DNA from 3 places in the Ruegeria sp. YKSF131 genome. Region 1 is predicted to be linked to each of the others. Evidence: riboswitches for the same ligand, from Rfam matches in the RefSeq annotation. Region 1 holds a riboswitch; each other region holds the start of a gene.
What was found. Region 1 has a riboswitch for cobalamin ahead of AC2FLZ_RS17280 (DUF1636 family protein). Riboswitches for the same ligand answer to the same signal wherever they lie in the genome.
Positions count from the first base shown of each region.

Region 2: linked by a shared signal. The riboswitch ahead of AC2FLZ_RS17070 (DUF4198 domain-containing protein) and the one ahead of AC2FLZ_RS17280 (DUF1636 family protein) in region 1 are both predicted to bind cobalamin.
Region 3: linked by a shared signal. The riboswitch ahead of AC2FLZ_RS11100 (CbtB domain-containing protein) and the one ahead of AC2FLZ_RS17280 (DUF1636 family protein) in region 1 are both predicted to bind cobalamin.

Region 1 covers NZ_JBXWQZ010000057.1:2-6,022, reverse strand. The annotation lists gene cobN (cobaltochelatase subunit CobN) at 1-2,890, opposite strand, end outside; gene cobW (cobalamin biosynthesis protein CobW) at 2,894-3,949, opposite strand; gene AC2FLZ_RS17280 (DUF1636 family protein) at 3,954-4,328, opposite strand; cobalamin riboswitch at 4,423-4,627, opposite strand; gene AC2FLZ_RS17275 (NAD(P)-dependent oxidoreductase) at 4,730-5,725, shown strand.
Region 2 covers NZ_JBXWQZ010000055.1:12,080-18,100, reverse strand. The annotation lists gene AC2FLZ_RS17080 (NikL family nickel/cobalt ECF transporter subunit) at 1-188, opposite strand, end outside; gene cbiM (cobalt transporter CbiM) at 185-796, opposite strand; gene AC2FLZ_RS17070 (DUF4198 domain-containing protein) at 803-1,588, opposite strand; cobalamin riboswitch at 1,721-1,919, opposite strand; gene AC2FLZ_RS17065 (ROK family transcriptional regulator) at 2,041-3,231, opposite strand; gene AC2FLZ_RS17060 (sugar ABC transporter substrate-binding protein) at 3,421-4,440, shown strand; gene AC2FLZ_RS17055 (ABC transporter permease) at 4,548-5,621, shown strand; gene AC2FLZ_RS17050 (ATP-binding cassette domain-containing protein) at 5,621-6,021, shown strand, end outside.
Region 3 covers NZ_JBXWQZ010000025.1:34,304-40,324, reverse strand. The annotation lists gene AC2FLZ_RS11130 (DUF411 domain-containing protein) at 1-386, shown strand, start outside; gene AC2FLZ_RS11125 (GDCCVxC domain-containing (seleno)protein) at 598-816, opposite strand; gene AC2FLZ_RS11120 (hypothetical protein) at 821-1,252, opposite strand; gene AC2FLZ_RS11115 (MerR family transcriptional regulator) at 1,290-1,706, shown strand; gene AC2FLZ_RS11110 (transglutaminase-like cysteine peptidase) at 2,055-2,678, shown strand; gene AC2FLZ_RS11105 (DUF1636 family protein) at 3,824-4,159, shown strand; cobalamin riboswitch at 4,341-4,556, shown strand; gene AC2FLZ_RS11100 (CbtB domain-containing protein) at 4,591-4,761, shown strand; gene AC2FLZ_RS11095 (CbtA family protein) at 4,766-5,464, shown strand; gene AC2FLZ_RS11090 (hypothetical protein) at 5,529-6,021, shown strand, end outside.

The DNA.
Region 1 (6,021 bases):
CCTTTTTGGCGGCGGCAAAACCGGCTTCATGCGTGGCATAGTCGTTGGCCAGCAGCAGGTCAGTTTCCGTCAGATCCTGGAGGTGAACAAAACTGTCGGCATTGGCGACACGATCCGTGATTCCCGCTTTGTCCTGCGCGATGTGTTCACCTTCCAGCGCGTACGAGCTGGCCTCAAGCCATGCCTCCCCGGCTTGGGCGCGCGCCTCGTCCGTATAGGTCTCGGACAGATGGGTCATGTTCAGGCCGTAACTGCCGGGTGCCGGGCCAAACACCCGCGTAGCCGGGGCGTGACCGGCATAGGGGTTCCAGTCGGTCGCTTCATCACGCTCTGACAAAGCCCGAACCGCCTGACCATAAAGGGCTGACAATGTGGGGAACACATCGCGAAACAAGCCCGAAACCCGCAGGGTGACGTCCAGACGCGGGCGGCTCAGGTCGGTGATGGGTAAAACTTCGATACCCGAAACCCGCTCGGATCCCTTGTCCCAAACCGGCTTTACACCCAGCAGGTGCAGGGCCATGGCGAATTCTTCGCCCGCAGTGCGCATGGTGGCCGATCCCCACAGATCGACAATCAGCCCTTTCGGGTAATCACCTTCCTCCTGCAAGTGCCGCCGTACCAGTTCCTCGGCCAGTTTCACGCCTTGCGTGTAAGCTGCGCGGGTGGGCACAGATCGCGGATCGGTGGTGTAAAGGTTTCGCCCGGTCGGCAGCACGTCAAAGCGGCCCCGATAGGGCGAGCCGGACGGGCCAGCCTCGATCCTCTTGCCGGCCAGCGCATTGATCAGGGCCTTGCGTTCGGCATGGGCGGATGGGGCTGGGTCGAAACTGCCGGTCACGTCCGGTACACGCCCATAGACGTGCAGCCCGTCGCCGAACTGACTTTCTTTGATATCGCAGACAAAGCGGTCAATGCGCGTGATTGCTTCGGCGGTGCTGGTGGCCTGATCCAGACCCAGATCGTTCTCCAGTCCAATGGCCTGTGCTTCTTCCCGGATATCTTCCTGCAGCCGGTCGCGGCGTCTGGGGTCAAGACCGTCCGCGTTTGAAAATTCGTCCAGCAGGGCTTCCAGCCGCACCATCCGGTCAGGCGTTCCGCTTTCTTTCATGGGAGGCGGGATGTGGCCCAGGGTCACCGCGCCGATCCGGCGTTTGGCCTGCGCGGCCTCGCCCGGGTCGTTGACGATGAACGGGTAGATCACCGGCAGGTCACGGATCAGTGCCTCGGGCCAACAGTTTGCCGATAGGGCGACTGATTTGCCGGGCAGCCATTCCAGCGTGCCATGCGCACCGATATGGATCAGCGCATCCGCTCCAAGACCTTTGCGCAGCCACAAATAGAAGGCGACATAGCTATGGCGCGGGGTGCGCGAAAGGTCGTGATAGTCGTCATCGCGCAGCTCGGGTGTTCCGCGTTCTGGTTGCAGTGCGACCAGTGCCTTGCCGCGTCGCAAAGCCGTGAAGTGAAACGCGTCATGAGCGAAAATTGGGTCTTGCTCGGGATCGCCCCATACGGTGTGCAGATCGGTGCGCAGGGTCTCGGGCAATTCAGCGAGTGCACTCAGATAATCCTCAAGCGGCCACGATACCCGGGCGTCCAAGAGTGTGTCGGCAATCGGTTCGGCAGCCGTGATGTCGTAGCCTTCACCGTGAAGATCAGACAGCATCGCTTCGGCTGAGGCCAACGCGTCGAGACCGACCGCATGGGCCATCTGCCAGTCTTTGCCTGGATATGTGGACAGTACCAACGCGGGGATCTGGTCTGCCTTGGGTTTGTCATTCAGGGCGAGCCAGCCCGATACCCGGTCGATGATCGCCTCGATCCGGTCCGGCTCGGCCCGATGCGCAAAACGCGAGTATTCCAGATGCGGATCGCGCTTGCCCGGCTCTTTGAAGGAGGCAATGCCTGCTGATATTCGCCCGTCCACTTCGGGTAATACCACATGCATGGCGAGGTCGGCAGGCGACAGGCCGCGTTCGGCCTCGGCCCAAGCCTTGCGTCGCGAGGTGGCGAGGGCGACCTGAAACACCGGCACATCCGCCGCGTCCAAAGGCGACGTGCCAGACGCGCCCTTTCCCGAGAATGAAGTGGCGTTGATGATGGCCGATGGTCTCAGGGCAACGACCTGTTCCCTGAGCCAGTTGGCAGCGGCCGGGGCCTTGAGCGACGGGGCGAACAAACCCACCGCCTGGAGCCCGCGGGCGCGCAAGCTGCGGATCAGGGCCGCGACCGGGGCTGTGTCTGCTGATGTCAGATAAGCGCGGTAGAAGGTTACGAGAATGCGTTTAGCATCGTTCTCGAACGCGGAATCCACCGGGATGACACCTTGTTCCGGGCACCACGCACCGCATTCGGGCACGGTTTTCGCGCCCATCACCGGGCCGGCATAAAGCCCTGCTGCTAACGCCATCTGGGCCAATGCGGCCTGCGCGGCGACTTCTCCGCCGGTATCACAAAGATGTGCCAGCCGCCGCAGGGTCGAGAGGGGCAGGGTCGAATACTCATCCAACCGAGTGTCTTCGCGCCCATCCGCCGGTAAAACGGCCAGCGCGATGCCTTTGGCCTGTGCCAGTGCCAGAACCTGTTGCAACCCGTAAGACCAATAGGGCACGCCACCGATCAGACGGATCAGGATGCCCTTTGCGCCTTCAAGTGTCTGTTCAACATAGGTGTCGACGGACAGTGGGTGTTTCAATGCTGCAAGATTGGCCAGTCGCAAGGTTGGCATCCGCCCCTCAGGTCCGCCGCCGCGATGCCAGCCCGCCGCGAAAGCGCCCAGGTCACTGTCGGAAAAGGACAGCACAACCAGATCGGCTGGGCTTTGGCCCAGATCGGTTGGGGTCTCGGTTTCCTCGAGCCCGTGGCTTTCGCGAAAGACGACGTGCATGACTTACTCGGCAACCTCGGTCACACCCACTAGGATATCACGGATCTCAGCCTCTTTGATGTCGTCATGTTCGGCAATGACGACCAGGCGCGAGCGGCGCTCTTCACCGGGCTCCCACGGGCGGTCGTATTGGTGACGAACCCGTGCGCCGACAGCCTGAACCAGCAGGCGCATCGGTTTGCCAGTGACGGCGGCATAGCCTTTGACGCGCAGGATATTCAGCTCAGTTGCCAGACGTTCAATCCTGGCAACCAGTTCCGCCGGGTCGGTCTGTTCCGGCAACTCGACGATGATGCTTTCGAAATCGTCATGCTCATGATCGTGATGGCCATCGTGATGTGACGGGCGCGCGTCCATGTCATTTTCGGCGGCAGCCTCAAGGCCAAGCACGACGCGTACGTCGACGACACCCTCGGCAACCTCGACGACGGGAAGCGGGCGCGGCGCCTCAGCGGCGATGATCTGTTTAGCTTTCGCGACACCTTCGGGACCTGCCAGATCGGGCTTGGTCAGCAGGATGATATCCGCGCACGAGATCTGATCCTCGAACACCTCGGACAAGGGTGTTTCGTGGTCGATCGAGTCATCAGCCAGCCGTTGGGCATCCACCGCTTCAACGTTCGGAGCAAAGCGACCGGCGGCCACGGCCTCGGCATCGGCCAGCGCAATAACGCCATCAACGGTAATTTTCGAACGGATATCAGGCCAATCAAACGCTTTCAGCAGCGGTTTGGGCAGTGCAAGGCCGGATGTTTCGATCAAAATGTGATCCGGGCGCGGTTCCAGCGCCATCAGCGCCTCGATGGTCGGGATGAAATCGTCGGCCACGGTGCAGCAGATGCAGCCGTTTGCCAGTTCCATGATGTTTTCCGCAGGGCATTCCGGAATCGCGCAGGACTTCAGGATGTCGCCATCAACACCCACATCGCCAAACTCGTTAACAACAATCGCAAGGCGCTTGCCCTGCGGGTTCTGCATCAGATGGCGCACCAGCGTGGTTTTGCCCGAGCCCAGAAAGCCGGTGATCACAGTGACGGGGAGTTTTTCAAGGTTCGACATGATCTCAGGCTCCAATCGGGGGAATGCGCGAGGCGCAGTTTTTGCGGAAATGTTCAGGACGGTCGCGCCATTTCACCAGACCATCGCCTGTGGCCAGATACTTAGTCGCGCCATCGATGATGACATCGACGTGATCGATTTCGTTCAGATTCTCGTAAACAAAGGTCCAGCGATCCGGCCCGCCCCGAAGCACGATGGAACAGCCCTGATCGCAGTTCGAAAGGCATTCGACCGGTTTCAGAATGATGCCATCCGGCAGGACAGCCTGTTCCAGGGCCTTGTGCAACAATGTGCCGGGTCGCTCAGCGTCATCCTCGACGGGCAGACCCCGGCGGCAAGTCGTGCAGACCAGTAGCTCTACCGGTGCGTTCTCGCTCATGTCTCTCATCCCCCCAAATCCTCTTCGCGGGGGACGGGGTTTCATGCGGGCACCACGTCTGCACATGGACCCGACACCGGAACACCCCGCCCGGTTTCAACTTCGGGTGTTGGCAGGTCTCCCGGCTTGCGGATGCCAGAGCGGTCGCTCTGTCGGATGTCCCGCCTTCCCGGCACAGGCCAGTGGCATTGGGCATCCTCTCCGGTCACGGTCGCGGGGGCGGCTGCGTTTGGCGGATGAACCGTTGACGCATTCCCTTTTCATCGGCTGTCGCCGACACCAACGACAGGGACATGCGGCACCGCTGACCCGCTTGTCAAGCGGTTCGCGCGCAACAAATAAGCCAAGGAGAAAAAAGCGACCTGTAGGCGTCGTTCGGCGGCATGAAGAATGTGTTCGGTATGTGGTCGCATGACGGGAAAACGACGAACTTGGAGATGCGTCATATGAAAGTGGGATTTATCGGTCTGGGTAACGTAGGCGGCAAGCTTTCGGGATCCCTTTTGCGCAACGGCATTGATCTGACTGTGCATGACCTGAACGCGGATCTGGTGGCCGAGTTTGTCGCCAAAGGTGCAAAGGCGGCTGAGGGGCCCGCCCAGTTGATGCGCGATTGCGATGCGGTGATCACCTGTCTGCCGTCTCCGGCAGCATCGGATGCAGTGATGCAGGAGATGTTGCCCGAAGTGGGCCCCGGCAAGATCTGGATGGAGATGTCGACCACGGACGAGGCCGAAGTCAAACGCCTGGGAGCCGAAGTCATATCGCGCGGCGGTGCGGCCGTCGATTGCCCGGTTTCTGGCGGGTGCCACCGTGCCGCGACGGGCAATATCTCGATCTTTGCGGGCTGTGACCGGGAAACGTTTGAACGAATTCTGCCGTTCCTGACGACAATGGGTCGTCGGGTTTTGCACACCGGCGAACTGGGCTCGGCCTCGGTGCTGAAAGTGATGACCAATTATCTTGCCACCGCCAACCTGATCACCTGCGCCGAAGCACTGGTTACGGCAAAGGCTGCGGGGATGGATCTGAACACGACCTATGAGGCGATCAAAATCTCGTCCGGCACGTCCTTCGTGCACGAAACCGAAAGTCAGGTCATCTTGAACGGGTCGCGCGATATTTCCTTCACCATGGATCTGGTGAAGAAGGATATCGGTCTGTTTCAGGAGGTCGCCGACCGCGCCGGGGTGCCGCTGGAAATAAACCCGGTGATGATCAACATCTTTAACGATGGTATCGCACGCTATGGCGAACGCGAGCTTTCACCAAATATTATCAAGCGGCTGGAAGAGGCAACCGGCCTGGATATCACCGCCCCGGGCTTCCCTGCCGAAATGACGGATGATGAGCCGGAGGAGCCGGGATACGAGGTTGTGCCACAAGGGCGCGCCTGAACGTAAAGCACATACCAGACAAAATCGCGCCCCTTGAACGAACAGGGGTAGGCAGGAGTTCCGAAAAACACGCCATATCTGGCCCGCAATTCGACAGAATCGCGGGCCTTGAACGTCTTGAAATACCGAGCGTCGCACGCGTGTACTGCGGGGTTAAGTCAGCGATTTGGATGTTGTTGGAGGCGAGTACCGGAATCGAACCGGTGTACACGGATTTGCAATCCAGAAAGAGCGTAAGCAAAAACAACGGCTTATGGGTGCAAAACACCTCCTGACAAAAAGTGAACAAAAAGCGA
Region 2 (6,021 bases), on a different contig from region 1:
ATACGGCCCAGCTCGGCTCCGTCCGGGCCGTTGACGATGACCTCGGTATCGCTTGCCATGTCGCCGTTGGAAAAGCCGATTTCGCCTTCGATGGCGTCACCGGATTCAAACACTCCGGCTATGACCTTATGCGCCAAGGCAGGTAGGGGTGCACAGCACAGCGCCAGAATGATTGCCAGATACCTCATGCGACCGCTCGTTTGACAAACAGCTCGGGCTTGACCTTGCGCGCCAGCAAAACCGCGAACCCGGTCAGGATCGCCTCAATCGCCATGACAGGAATATGTGCAAAGAAAACAAGCTTGGCCGCAGGCAGGAAGGCATCCCCGGACAAGGCCAGTGAAAACGCAACCATGCCGGTTGTGGCGGCAATGGCAAAGGCACCGCCAACCCCGCCCCATATCGCACCTTGCAGAGGTGAGCCGTGGGCGATCAGGCGGCTAAAGATCAGTCCGGCCAGAACCGCGGGCAACGCGATGTTCAGGGTGTTGATCCCCAATACCGTCAACCCGCCAAAGCCAAAGAAGACGGCTTGCAGCAAAAGCCCGACGAACAGGGCCGGGAATGCGGCCCACCCCAGCAAAAGCCCGGCCATACCGTTGAGGATCAGGTGCACCGACGACGGACCAATAGGAACATGGATCAGCGATGCCACGAAAAAGCTGGCTGACAGCACCCCCGCAGTGGGGATGCGATCAAGATCCAGCGACCTGAGGCCCATGGCAATTCCACCCGCCGCAGCGACGGCGCCGCCGATCACAACCGGGTTGGACAAGGCTCCGTCAACGATATGCATCTACGGTTACTCCAAATCCCAGGCGCGGATCCAGATGACCGCGTCCTGGCTGAGTTCTTTGCCATTGTGTTCGGTCACGGGACCGGCGCCGAGCGCTGCAAAACCCCAATATCCGGCTTTTGGAACGCCGAATGTGAAATACCCGTTATCATCCGAAGTTGCGACCAATGCACCACCCGGCAACGGCGAGACGGTCGGGGCCGAAGCAGCCGTGCTTTCCATGTCCGGTTCTGCGGCCATGTACTCGATCTCGATCTCGGCACCCGCAACCGGTTGGCCTTCTGCCATAACCCGACCCGTAAAGGTCGAACCCGCGATGATGTTGGTCGGTTTGTTGAGCGGGATGATCTCAACCGGCAAGCCCACCGGGTTCATCCAGTCGGTCGGCAATTCGTTGCGGTTCATGAATGCCTTGGCGATCTGCTGGATATAGATATCCTCAGACCCCTCGTAATAGGGCTGGGGAACTGTCACCAGCACATAGTCGCCCGACCGTTTGACGGGAACATAACCCTTGAATGCCGCGCCTTCGTTTTCGCCGCCGGTGAAACGCACGGGTTCCAGAGTGTCCAGCAGGTCGGTTTTCTGACCGTTGTGGATCACGTAGAATTCCTGCGGCTTGTCCAGATCCATGACATGCCCGTTCGAGAACGGATGCCAGAAGATCAGCTTGACCGGAACATTCCCCGGTGCGTCGATCATGGTGTCAGAGGTGTATTCCAGCAGGAAATGCGCATTTGCCATCGCTGGAAGCGCCATCGCCACAGCGGCTGCAGAAAGCAGCTTGGTCATCAATAGTCGTCCTTGTCCCTTCGTACCAACCCCGGTACGAGATGCGTTTTGACTGCGGGGACGTCCAAGCCGAGCTGCTTTTTCAAGCATCCTGCTCCGACGCACATCCCGTCGCCGATTAGGAGTGCCCTTGTCAAAGGCACATGTCCGGCAGGTATCCTGACTTGCGGGTCAAAGCGTTGGGCTGGCCTTCCCGGATTAACTCCAGTGGCACTTCAGCCCTGCTCGCCGCTTACAGTTGCGGGTGCAGTTGCGGAATTGGGCCAAAGCCCGCACCGCATTCCCTATTGATTCCAGAGCACGCCCCGGAACCGGACATGCCGAGCGGCTTGCCAGACTTCTTCAGCATCCGTCAACGATCAATTGCGCTGGCTGTCAAAAAGTTCAGCGGGCAATGCCCTTTTTCCGGTTGATCCGCTTTGGATACAGGTCGGGGTTTTTCGGGGATGAACCTACCCTTCGAGCAGGTATCTTTCCGACAATGGCAAACTGGCCGCCCCCAATGACCGGGCATCCGGGCCCGCCGCCCCTGCCAGCACCAAGGGCCGTTCAAGCCCGGTCAGGTTCATATGGGATAGTTTGAGCTCAACCCTTTCCACCAGCCGCGCCTTGATATCAGCAGGCATCCAGCCATCAATCTTGATACATTCGAAATCGATCAGGCTGCAAGAAGAGACGATGGCATGGGCGATTCCGTGCGCCGCCTGGTTCAGCCAATTCTCAAGGAGGGTTTCCGGTACGTCCCAATGCCGTGTCGTTTCCCAGATTGAACCGGCTGTTGCGGCATTTCCACCAACCGCACGCTCCAGCACATAAAGACTGGCGACATCTATCAACGGTTTCACTCCGCCCACTTCGTCCGGCACAGGCAATGGGCCAAGCGCACCGGCATTTCCCCGCCCCGGAAAGATGGAGCCGTTCAGAACCACCCCGCCCCCGATGAAGAAGCCGACATAGAAATACAGGAAATCTCGTGGGCCTTCCGCCGGGCCAAACACCAGCTCGGCACCGCAGGCGGCCGTTGCGTCGTTTTGCAGGAAAACCGGCACGTCATAGCTAGCGGCCAACGCGCCTTTCAGGTCCGCGTCACGCCACGGATCCATTTTTTCCTGAGGAACCTGCAATGTTTGTGCCCAGTCCCAAAGGTAGAACGGCATGGCAATCCCAAGGCCCGCGATTCTGCTGCGCGCCTCGTGCGACATTGACGCCATCACTTTGTCGAGGCTTTCTGTGGAAAAGCTCAATGTCGCCTCGGGCGTCGGAAAATCATAGGTCCGCCGTTCGCGGTGCCTGACGTTGCCAAGGAAATCCGTCAGCACCAGTTCGGTACTGCGCCGCCCGACTTTGAGCCCAAAGAAATACGCGCCGTCCGGGTTCAGGCGCATGGGAACCGATGGCTGTCCGACTTTTCCCCGGATCGGTTCGCCCCGCAACAGCAACCCATCGTTCTCCAACTGGCGCATGATGACCGAGACCGTCTGCGCCGACAGGCCGGTCATGCGCGCGATTTCAGATTTTGCGAGGGCCTGATGGCGCCGGACCAGTGACAGGACAAGCCGTTCATTTCGGGCCCGCATTCCACTTTGGTTGGTGCCGCGCATGTCTGGCTCGCGTACGCCAGTGGTATTGCCCTGAGAGTTCATTGCAGACACGGCCATCCCCTTCATGACGACAATGTTGGAACCCTTCCTTTCTGTCAATAATAAATAAGAGTGATTTATTTATTGACTCGAAATTCGAATCTTGTGATGGTTTTTATGTGAGATCGGGCCGGTTTTCGCCCGATCAAACGTATGCCCGGAAGGGCATTGGGAAAACTGGGAGGACTACCGATGAAACTTGCGAAACTTGCAGGCGCCACGGCGCTGGCGGTTACGGCCATGGCAAGCAGTGCAATGGCCGAAGGTGAAACCGTTTGCCTGATCACCAAGACGGATACCAACCCTTTCTTTGTTAAAATGAGAGAGGGTGCCACAGCTAAAGCCGAAGAGCTTGGCATGACGCTGAAAGCCTTTGCCGGCAAAGTCGACGGAGACCACGAAACTCAGGTTCAGGCCATTGAAACCTGCATTCTGGATGGCGCAAAGGGTATCCTGCTGACCGCGTCGGATACGTCGTCCATCGTTCCGGCGGTGCAGCAGGCCCGCGATGCCGGGCTGCTGGTGATTGCGCTGGACACCCCACTTGAGCCTATCGACTCGGCCGACGCGACCTTTGCCACGGACAATTTCCTTGCGGGGCTTCTGATCGGACAATGGGCAAAAGCCACGCTGGGAGATGCGGCAAATGACGCCAAAATCGCCACGTTGGACCTTGCGGTCAGCCAGCCCACTGTGGATGTGCTTCGCAATCAAGGGTTCCTTCAGGGGTTCGGTGTTGATCTGGCCGATCCGAACGTGATTGGCGATGAAAACGACCCGCGTCTTGTTGGCAGCGATGTCACCGCTGGCAACGAAGAAGGCGGTCGTCGCGCCATGGAGAACCTGCTGGCCAAAGACCCGACGATCAACGTGGTGCACACCATCAACGAACCGGCGGCAGCGGGCGCTTATGAAGCGCTTAAGGCTATCGGGCGCGAAAATGACGTGTTGATCGTTTCCGTCGATGGCGGCTGCCCTGGCGTGCAGAACGTGGCGGACGGCGTCATCGGTGCAACATCACAGCAATACCCGCTGCTGATGGCATCGCTGGGCGTTGAGGCCGTCAAGAAATGGGCGGACGAAGGCGTGAAGCCCGAGAACACACCCGGTAAGGACTTTTTTGACACCGGTGTGGCGCTTGTGACGGATAAGGCCGCCGACGGCGTCGAGTCCATCTCGGTTCAGGAAGGCATGGACCTCTGCTGGGGTTAAGCTGAATGTTTGGAAGGCCGCTGCGCGGCCTTCCACTTATCAAAACCACCCACACGCCTGAAACCTTGCTAAAGTCGTCATAAACCTGACGCTTTGGGGGAAGTTCCATGTCCGATTCTTCACGACAAGCTGACGATTTCGAAACCGCCGCAAAAGGCAGCCCGGAGAAAGTCGCCGAGTTTGACGATCACCAACGCGGATTTGTCGGGACGGTTCAGCATTTTCTGCATGTGAACCCGTCGCTGGTCCCGCTGATTGTCCTTGTCGCTGCCATCGTCATCTTTGGTGTCTTGCTGGGCCCCAAGTTCTTTTCGCCCTTTGCGCTGACATTGATCCTGCAACAGGTTCAGATCGTCGGGATCGTGGCCGCGGCACAAAGCCTTGTGATCCTGACCGCAGGCATCGACCTGAGTGTTGGGGCCATCATGGTGATGTCGTCGGTTGTGATGGGGCAGTTTACCTTCCGCTATGGAATGCCGCCTTCGGTTGCGATTGTGTGCGGCCTTGCTGTTGGCTCGGCAATCGGGGCCTTGAACGGGTTTCTGGTCAGTCGCATCAAGCTGCCGCCTTTCATCGTCACCCTTGGCATGTGGCAGATCGTTCTTGCGGCGAATTTTCTTTATTCACAAAACGAAACGATCCGGTCGCAGGAGATCGAGGAACACGCCGCCATCCTGCAACTGTTTGGTGCCAAGTTTAACGTGGGCGGGGCGGTGTTTACCGTCGGGGTGGTCTTCATGCTGGCGCTGATCCTCGTCCTTGCATACGCGCTGCGGCACACGGCCTGGGGCAGGCATGTCTATGCCGTCGGGGATGACCCCGAAGCGGCAGAGCTGTCCGGTGTCAACGTACACCGCACGCTGATATCCGTGTACATGCTGTCCGGCCTGATCTGCGCCTTTGCGGGCTGGGCCCTGATTGGTCGGATCGGGTCGGTTTCGCCAACCTCGGGGCAGCTGGCCAACATTGAAAGCATCACGGCGGTCGTGATCGGGGGGATATCTCTGTTTGGCGGTCGCGGGTCTATTCTGGGGTCCCTGTTCGGTGCCCTGATCGTGGGCGTCTTTACGCTTGGGCTGCGGTTGTTGGGCGCGGATGCACAATGGACGTTCCTGCTGATCGGCATCCTTATCATCGCAGCGGTCGCGGTCGACCAGTGGATCAGAAAGGTGGCAGCCTGATGGAACCCATTCTCAAAGGACGGAACCTTGTGAAACGCTATGGCAAGGTGACTGCGCTGGATCACTGCGACTTCGATCTGATGCCGGGTGAGATTCTGGCGGTGATCGGCGACAATGGCGCGGGCAAGTCGACGCTGATCAAGGCTGTGTCGGGCGCGGTGGCGCCGGACGAAGGCGAGGTCTGGCTGGAAGGTCAAAAGGTGAATTTCCATTCCCCGATCGACGCGCGTGAAGCCGGTATTGAAACCGTGTACCAGACGCTTGCCATGTCCCCTGCCCTGTCGATTGCGGACAATATGTTCATGGGGCGGGAAATTCGGCGCAAAGGACCGCTCGGGTCGTGGCTTCGCATGCTTGACCGTCCGGCGATGGAAAAATTCGCCCGCGAAAAGCTGAGCGA
Region 3 (6,021 bases), on a different contig from region 1:
ACCGTTTCATCCATGTCCTGAAGGATCCGAATTGCGGATGCTGCGGCTCGTGGATCAAAATCATGCGGGCGGAAGGCTTTGAATTAAGCGTGGAAAACAGTGCCTGGGAGGCCTTGAACGCTTACAAAACCGCCAACGGTATTCCAGAGGGCATGATGTCATGCCACACGGGCCGCGCGGAGGGCTACATGATCGAAGGACACGTCCCGCCCGCTGACATCCGGCGCCTGCTGGGCGAACACCCGGATGCTGTCGGACTGTCGGTTCCCGGAATGCCGTTCGGCTCGCCAGGCATGGGGCCGGAAAGCGAACGCGAAGCCTTTGACGTCTTCCTGATCCGCAAGGATGGAACCACAGAGGTGTTTGCCAGCTACCCGGCCGTATGAAGTCCCGACGGCGCTGGCAAGATCCTGAAAAACACGGCGCTCGCTTGTTCTGCCCGGTTTACGTGACATTCTTCACGGCAAACCAGTTGATCCGTGACTTCACGCCTGCCTTGTCCTACCGGGCAAGTTCCAGCCTACGGTGAAAAAATACCTGCGTCCGCCAAGCCTGATGACCGGCTTTGCGGACAAAACCGACATCCCGGTCGCCGTATCAACCGCAGCATTTGTCGCCCGCCTGAATTGGCGGGCATGGGGCCGATCCGTAGGAACAGTAGACGCAGCAATCGCCGGGAAGTGGCTTCAGGACTTTTCCGCAAGATGTGCATTCGTAGAACCACTGGCACGCATCTGTTGGCATCGTTTCAGGTCTTGAATGTCCACATTCCGGGCAGATGATCGTGCTGACAAGGTTCGGGCGTTCTTCACTCATGGCGTCACATTAAGGTTATCAGGAAATCATTTATTCGGATTTCGTTGAGTACGATAACCCAAGCGATGGTCGTTAACGCAAAACTGCCTGTCAGCCACCATTTGAGGCGGTCGAGTGAACCATGGCGGTACGCGACGATGCCAGAGAGAAACAGCAGGGCCGTCGAACCGCCGAGCACGTAATAACTCGCGGCGGCAATCTTGCCAAATACGGCCAGCCAGCCCCCTCCCAAGCCAAGTAAAATCAAGGCCATCGGCAAGATGCAGCAGGTCGCAACGCCAAATGCGGTAAACGATCCAAGAAAACTCGCCCCTACAAACTTGCTCATAGTCTGCTTTCTCCGACTTTGACGATCCTGAGCGGAAGCCGGTTCGGCTTCCTCGATTTTTGCTTCGTGCGGTTTGCGAAATTCGACATCATGACCGACAATATGCATCCTGTAGTGGCTACAGGTTCAAGGGAAAGGTCATCACATGATTGCGATTGGCGAAGTGGCGAGATTGACCGGCCTGTCGGTCGAGACGATCCGCTACTACGAACGGGAAGGCATAGTCGAGAAAACCGGTCGAACCGCCTCGGGGCGCCGCGCTTACACGGAACGGGAAATATCCGAGCTCAGATTCATCAAACGCTGCCGCGATCTTGGCTTCACTATTCAGGATGCATGCGCACTTCGCGAATTGTCCAAAGCGCCGGAGCAAGCCTGTCGTGACGCCGAAGACGTCGCAACAAAACATCTCGACAAGGTCAGGTCAAAGATCGCCGCTCTCCAACGGCTGGAGCAAGCATTGGTAGAACTTGTGCAGACCTGTACTGAAGGAGCAGCATGCCCCCTGCTAACGGCGTTGCTCAACGAGCCTGTCGTCAAAGATGTCATTAGCGGTCACTAATTGCAGCGCCCGGAAAAACCGAAACTGCCTGTCTCAGTTTGGGGAGGAGCGGCTTCATTGTCCCAGTATTTCGTAACCTTAAGCGATGACGGCCGATCTGTGTTGTATTTTTGTTGAATGAGAGAATTGCGATCAGCTTACCCTCTAGTTCGCGCTGTTAGCTATGCCGGACTGGTGATGGCGTGGATGCTCTGATGCTGTCAACTAAGGAAGAAATACCAAAGAATCTGCAAATTTTTGCCGCTTTACCCCTAGAGGCTAAGAAGCAGTTGCAATGCCTCAAGGCACATGAAGGCTTGGAATAAAATACATTGGCCCCGGAAGTTTGGATACCTTCGAGGAACGAGCATGGAGAAGGCAGATATGACAAATCCCACGTTAGTTCAGAGAATGTTATCGAAAAACCTGCTGGGTTATCTCCCAATGATCTGTTTTATATGCAGCTTTTTTGTGTCTGCCGCTACATTACAAGCCTCTGAGCTTCCCTCGATCGGTCTTGACAGAAAGATTGAAGCGCCATCCGGTGCCAAAACACTATGCAAAGATTACTCTTGGGCGTGCGCGAGCGCTCGTAGTTCTGGTCTGTCCGTGGCACAAGAAAATCAGATCGTTAAAACGATCAACACGCGCGTCAATCGGAGAATCCGTGCCGTTTCGGATCAAAGCCAATACGGGACAAAGGAATACTGGACACTGCCGACGCAAGGGTCAGGAGATTGCGAAGACTTCGCTTTGCAAAAGAAGTTTGAACTTGTGCAGAACGGTGTGGATCCTACGAAGCTACTAATCGCGACCGTCTTGGACACCAATCGCAATGGCCATGCTGTTCTAGTCTATCGCTCGAGTGAAGGCGATTTGGTTCTGGACAATGTTACCAACAGGATCAAAACGTGGAAGGAAACAAGGTATCTTTTCCTACGAATACAGGACCCGATTCACCCTGATCGTTGGGTACAGGTTTCTAGCGGCTAAACCATTGGGTAGACATTGGTTGCCTCTCGCAATTGATGTCACGACCTGCATTGTTCTGGGCGCATAGTTGAGTTTCGATGCTCAGTCCGACTCGTCCATCTGCTTGTGTTTGCACCATTGCGTGTGAACGAATTCGATCCGCGCGCCAGATATCTCGGAGGTGTCGTATTGGCCTACTGTTGGGATTCCGCAAGCCATACACGTAGACAATGGGCGCGTTTCCGCAGCGAAACCTTCCATTTGACCCGCTCAGATTGGAGTATCTCCGTCAAGTAAAGGCCACCGGGTCGAGCGCGTTACGGCGAAGATATCGAACGCCTGATTAGGACGACCATGGAGGCCGTTCATCTACTTTAGGGAAGAACGCAATTATCCCCCAAGGATAAGGGGAAATGCGACGGCTCCGGCACTGCGTCGATGACATTGGAGGAGTTCGAAGACTGGCTGCACCCGGAGATATGCCGTTATCACAACACCCATCACACCGGGTTGCGGCGAGAACCGATGGCGGCATGGGCGATCCTCGGTTGTAGTGACGCAGACAGAAAAGTTGTTAATGCCGAGGCGTTTCGCATCAGCGTACTTCCTTTTGAATGTCGTCGGTTGTCGCTACGCATTCAGTCCCATGATCGGTCGTGGTAACCGAAAGGTAACCATCAAGCACGAACCCCGCTATATGTCCCGGATCTAGACTGTAATTGACGATAGAACGAACCTAGTTACGCGCAACAAGAACCTGTCGCGTCTCGGAATTCGCCTTGGGAGGCGCGGTGCGCGCGGACCTGAAAATAGGCGTGTCATGGCGAGCCGATCCCGGAGGCAATGCTGTTTCAGATTATTGAAGAACAAAGATGTTTCGCGTGAGCTGTTTCCACTTCATCGCCTACCACCTGCTTCAGCTCAGTCTCACGTAGAAACTTAAAAATTTTTTCGTCTGATGGTTGCTTCTTCGCCCTGCCAAATCCCCGTCTCGCACTCGGTGTATTTGCAAAGTTTTCGAGGGCTAGGGCTCATGTGTCCTTCCTGCCTGAGTATGGACTCTTTTCCAGACTTAGAGTCAAAACACGTATTGAAACTGAGCTAACAACCGACCAGCAAATATGAAATCTCAGATGGAAGTTCTCGATCAAGGATCAGCCTGACGCATGTGCCTACCTAACCTCACGCTTTGCAGAACCTGCCGCGACGCGGATTCCACCCTTTATGATCAATTAGCCGCAACGCTGGAGGCATCGGGGGTGCAAGCCGAGTTGCAGCAAGTGGATTGCATGTCCGGTTGTCACCGACCACAGACGTTGGCGGTGCGACAAAGCGGCAAGACCGCCTATCTTTTCGGTGAGGTTACGGTTGTCGATCTTCCGGACATAATGATCTTCATGCGGATGTATGAGGACAGTACTGACGGCGACTTCGCTGACGCCAGGAAGCTAGGTAAGCTACGTTTCAAGGCGATTGCACGTATACCGGCACAAAAAAGATAGCCAACATGCAACTTGCCGACCAAAGCTCCGGTGTCGAGTTTTCAGCTTACAGTTTGTGTTTTTCGACTTAGCCTTCTGCACTGAACGGCTAAAATCTAAACCAAGCCTGCCATTACCTAAGATTGACCGCTGCAGAATACTATGATGTCGCTTTCGTACTTGACGGAACAAAGCACTATGGAACAATAAAGGCTTCTACGGTGTCCAAAGGTGCCTACGCACTGGGACTGAAACGGGAATGAGGACGGTGCACCAAACTACCGCACTGAAGCCTTGACCGCCCCCGCGACTGTGAGCGGCGAGCGGCCTTCCAATACCACTGGCGTAATGGCGCTGGGAAGGGGGAAGTCTGCTGTGACCTGCGAGTCAGGAGACCGGCCGTAGGATGGACACAACATATGCCGTCGGGTGTGACGGCGAGGAGGATTAAAATGACGACAAAAACGATCAAGGCATCCGCCGCTGGCGCATCCTTTCTGCCTGCAGTATTCGCCGTGGTTCTGGGTCTAGGGATCATTACCGTGACTGGCCATGTTCAGGCTTCTGGCCTGCATGACGCGGCTCATGATGTGCGCCACGCAACTGGCTTCCCCTGCCACTAAAACAATGTTCAGTCGTATTCTGACCAGCGGCTTGTTCGCTGGTGCAGCAGCGGGGCTGATTGCCGCCCTTCTGCAGTTGTATTTCGTGCAGCCAGTGCTACTTCACGCCGAGCTCTATGAGGGCGGCGACCTGGTGCATTTTGGCGCTGATCCCGTAACTGCGCATCCCGACCTGCCCGGCATGTTCGCCGAGCCGATGCGCGATGGTCTCAGCATTATCTTCACCATGCTTACCTACACCGGCTATGCGCTAGTCCTGGCGGCGCTGATGTCAGTAGCCGAACGTCAGGGGCATGAGATCAACGGCCGCACCGGCCTGCTTTGGGGTCTTGCGGGCTTTGTCGCCTTCCACTTTGCTCCTGGCTTGTCACTGGCTCCAGAAGTTCCCGGCGTAGCGGCAGCAGATGTGGGAGTGCGTCAGATCTGGTGGACGGTCACCGTTGCCGCAGCCGGCGTAGCCATGTGGCTGATTGCCTTTGGAGGTAACCTGGTAAGCTACCTGATTGCGGCCGTGCTGCTAATGGTACCGCATATTATCGGGGCCCCTGAGCCTGAGAGTTTCTCTGGGCCGGTTCCGACCGAGATCGGGGCGCTTTTTGCTGCCCGGGCCTTCGGCATCGGCATGGCCGCCTGGGCACTCTTAGGCAGTTTCACCGGCCACTTCTGGCAGACAGAAGGCAAGCGCGCAGGCGCTGCAGTCTGATCGCGCTCCTCCATTGCTACCCCGCTGGTTACACCGGCGGGTTTTTTTTATTGAGGATGACAAGATGTCCCGTTCTCTTGCTCTCTTTGCCATCGGACTTGTCTTTGGCGGCGGTGCTGGCTTTGTGATTGCCGCCAGCAGCGGTAGCACCTTTGAGAGCCATGACCATACTGACCCGGCCCAACACGGCGGCAACATGGAGATGGCAGCGCACGACCACTCCGCTGCCACTAATCTGCCTGCCGACAGCGACGCCCCCAGTGTGGCGATCCAGATGATTAAGGATCCTATGGCGGGCTGGAATCTGCGTGTGACACCGCAGAACTTTCGCTTTGCTCCGGAAAATGCCTCCACGGCTGACGTTCCAGGCGAAGGTCACGCGCATGTTTATATCAACGGCGAAAAGCTGGGCCGCCTTTATGCCAATTGGTTACACCTTCCGTCGCTCCCCGATGGCGATGTTGAAGTAAAAGTTTCTCTCAATGGCAACAGCCACAGCCCTCTGATGGTTGAGGGTGTGCCCGTGGAGGCCAAAGTGACCGTGCAGCCTGACGGCG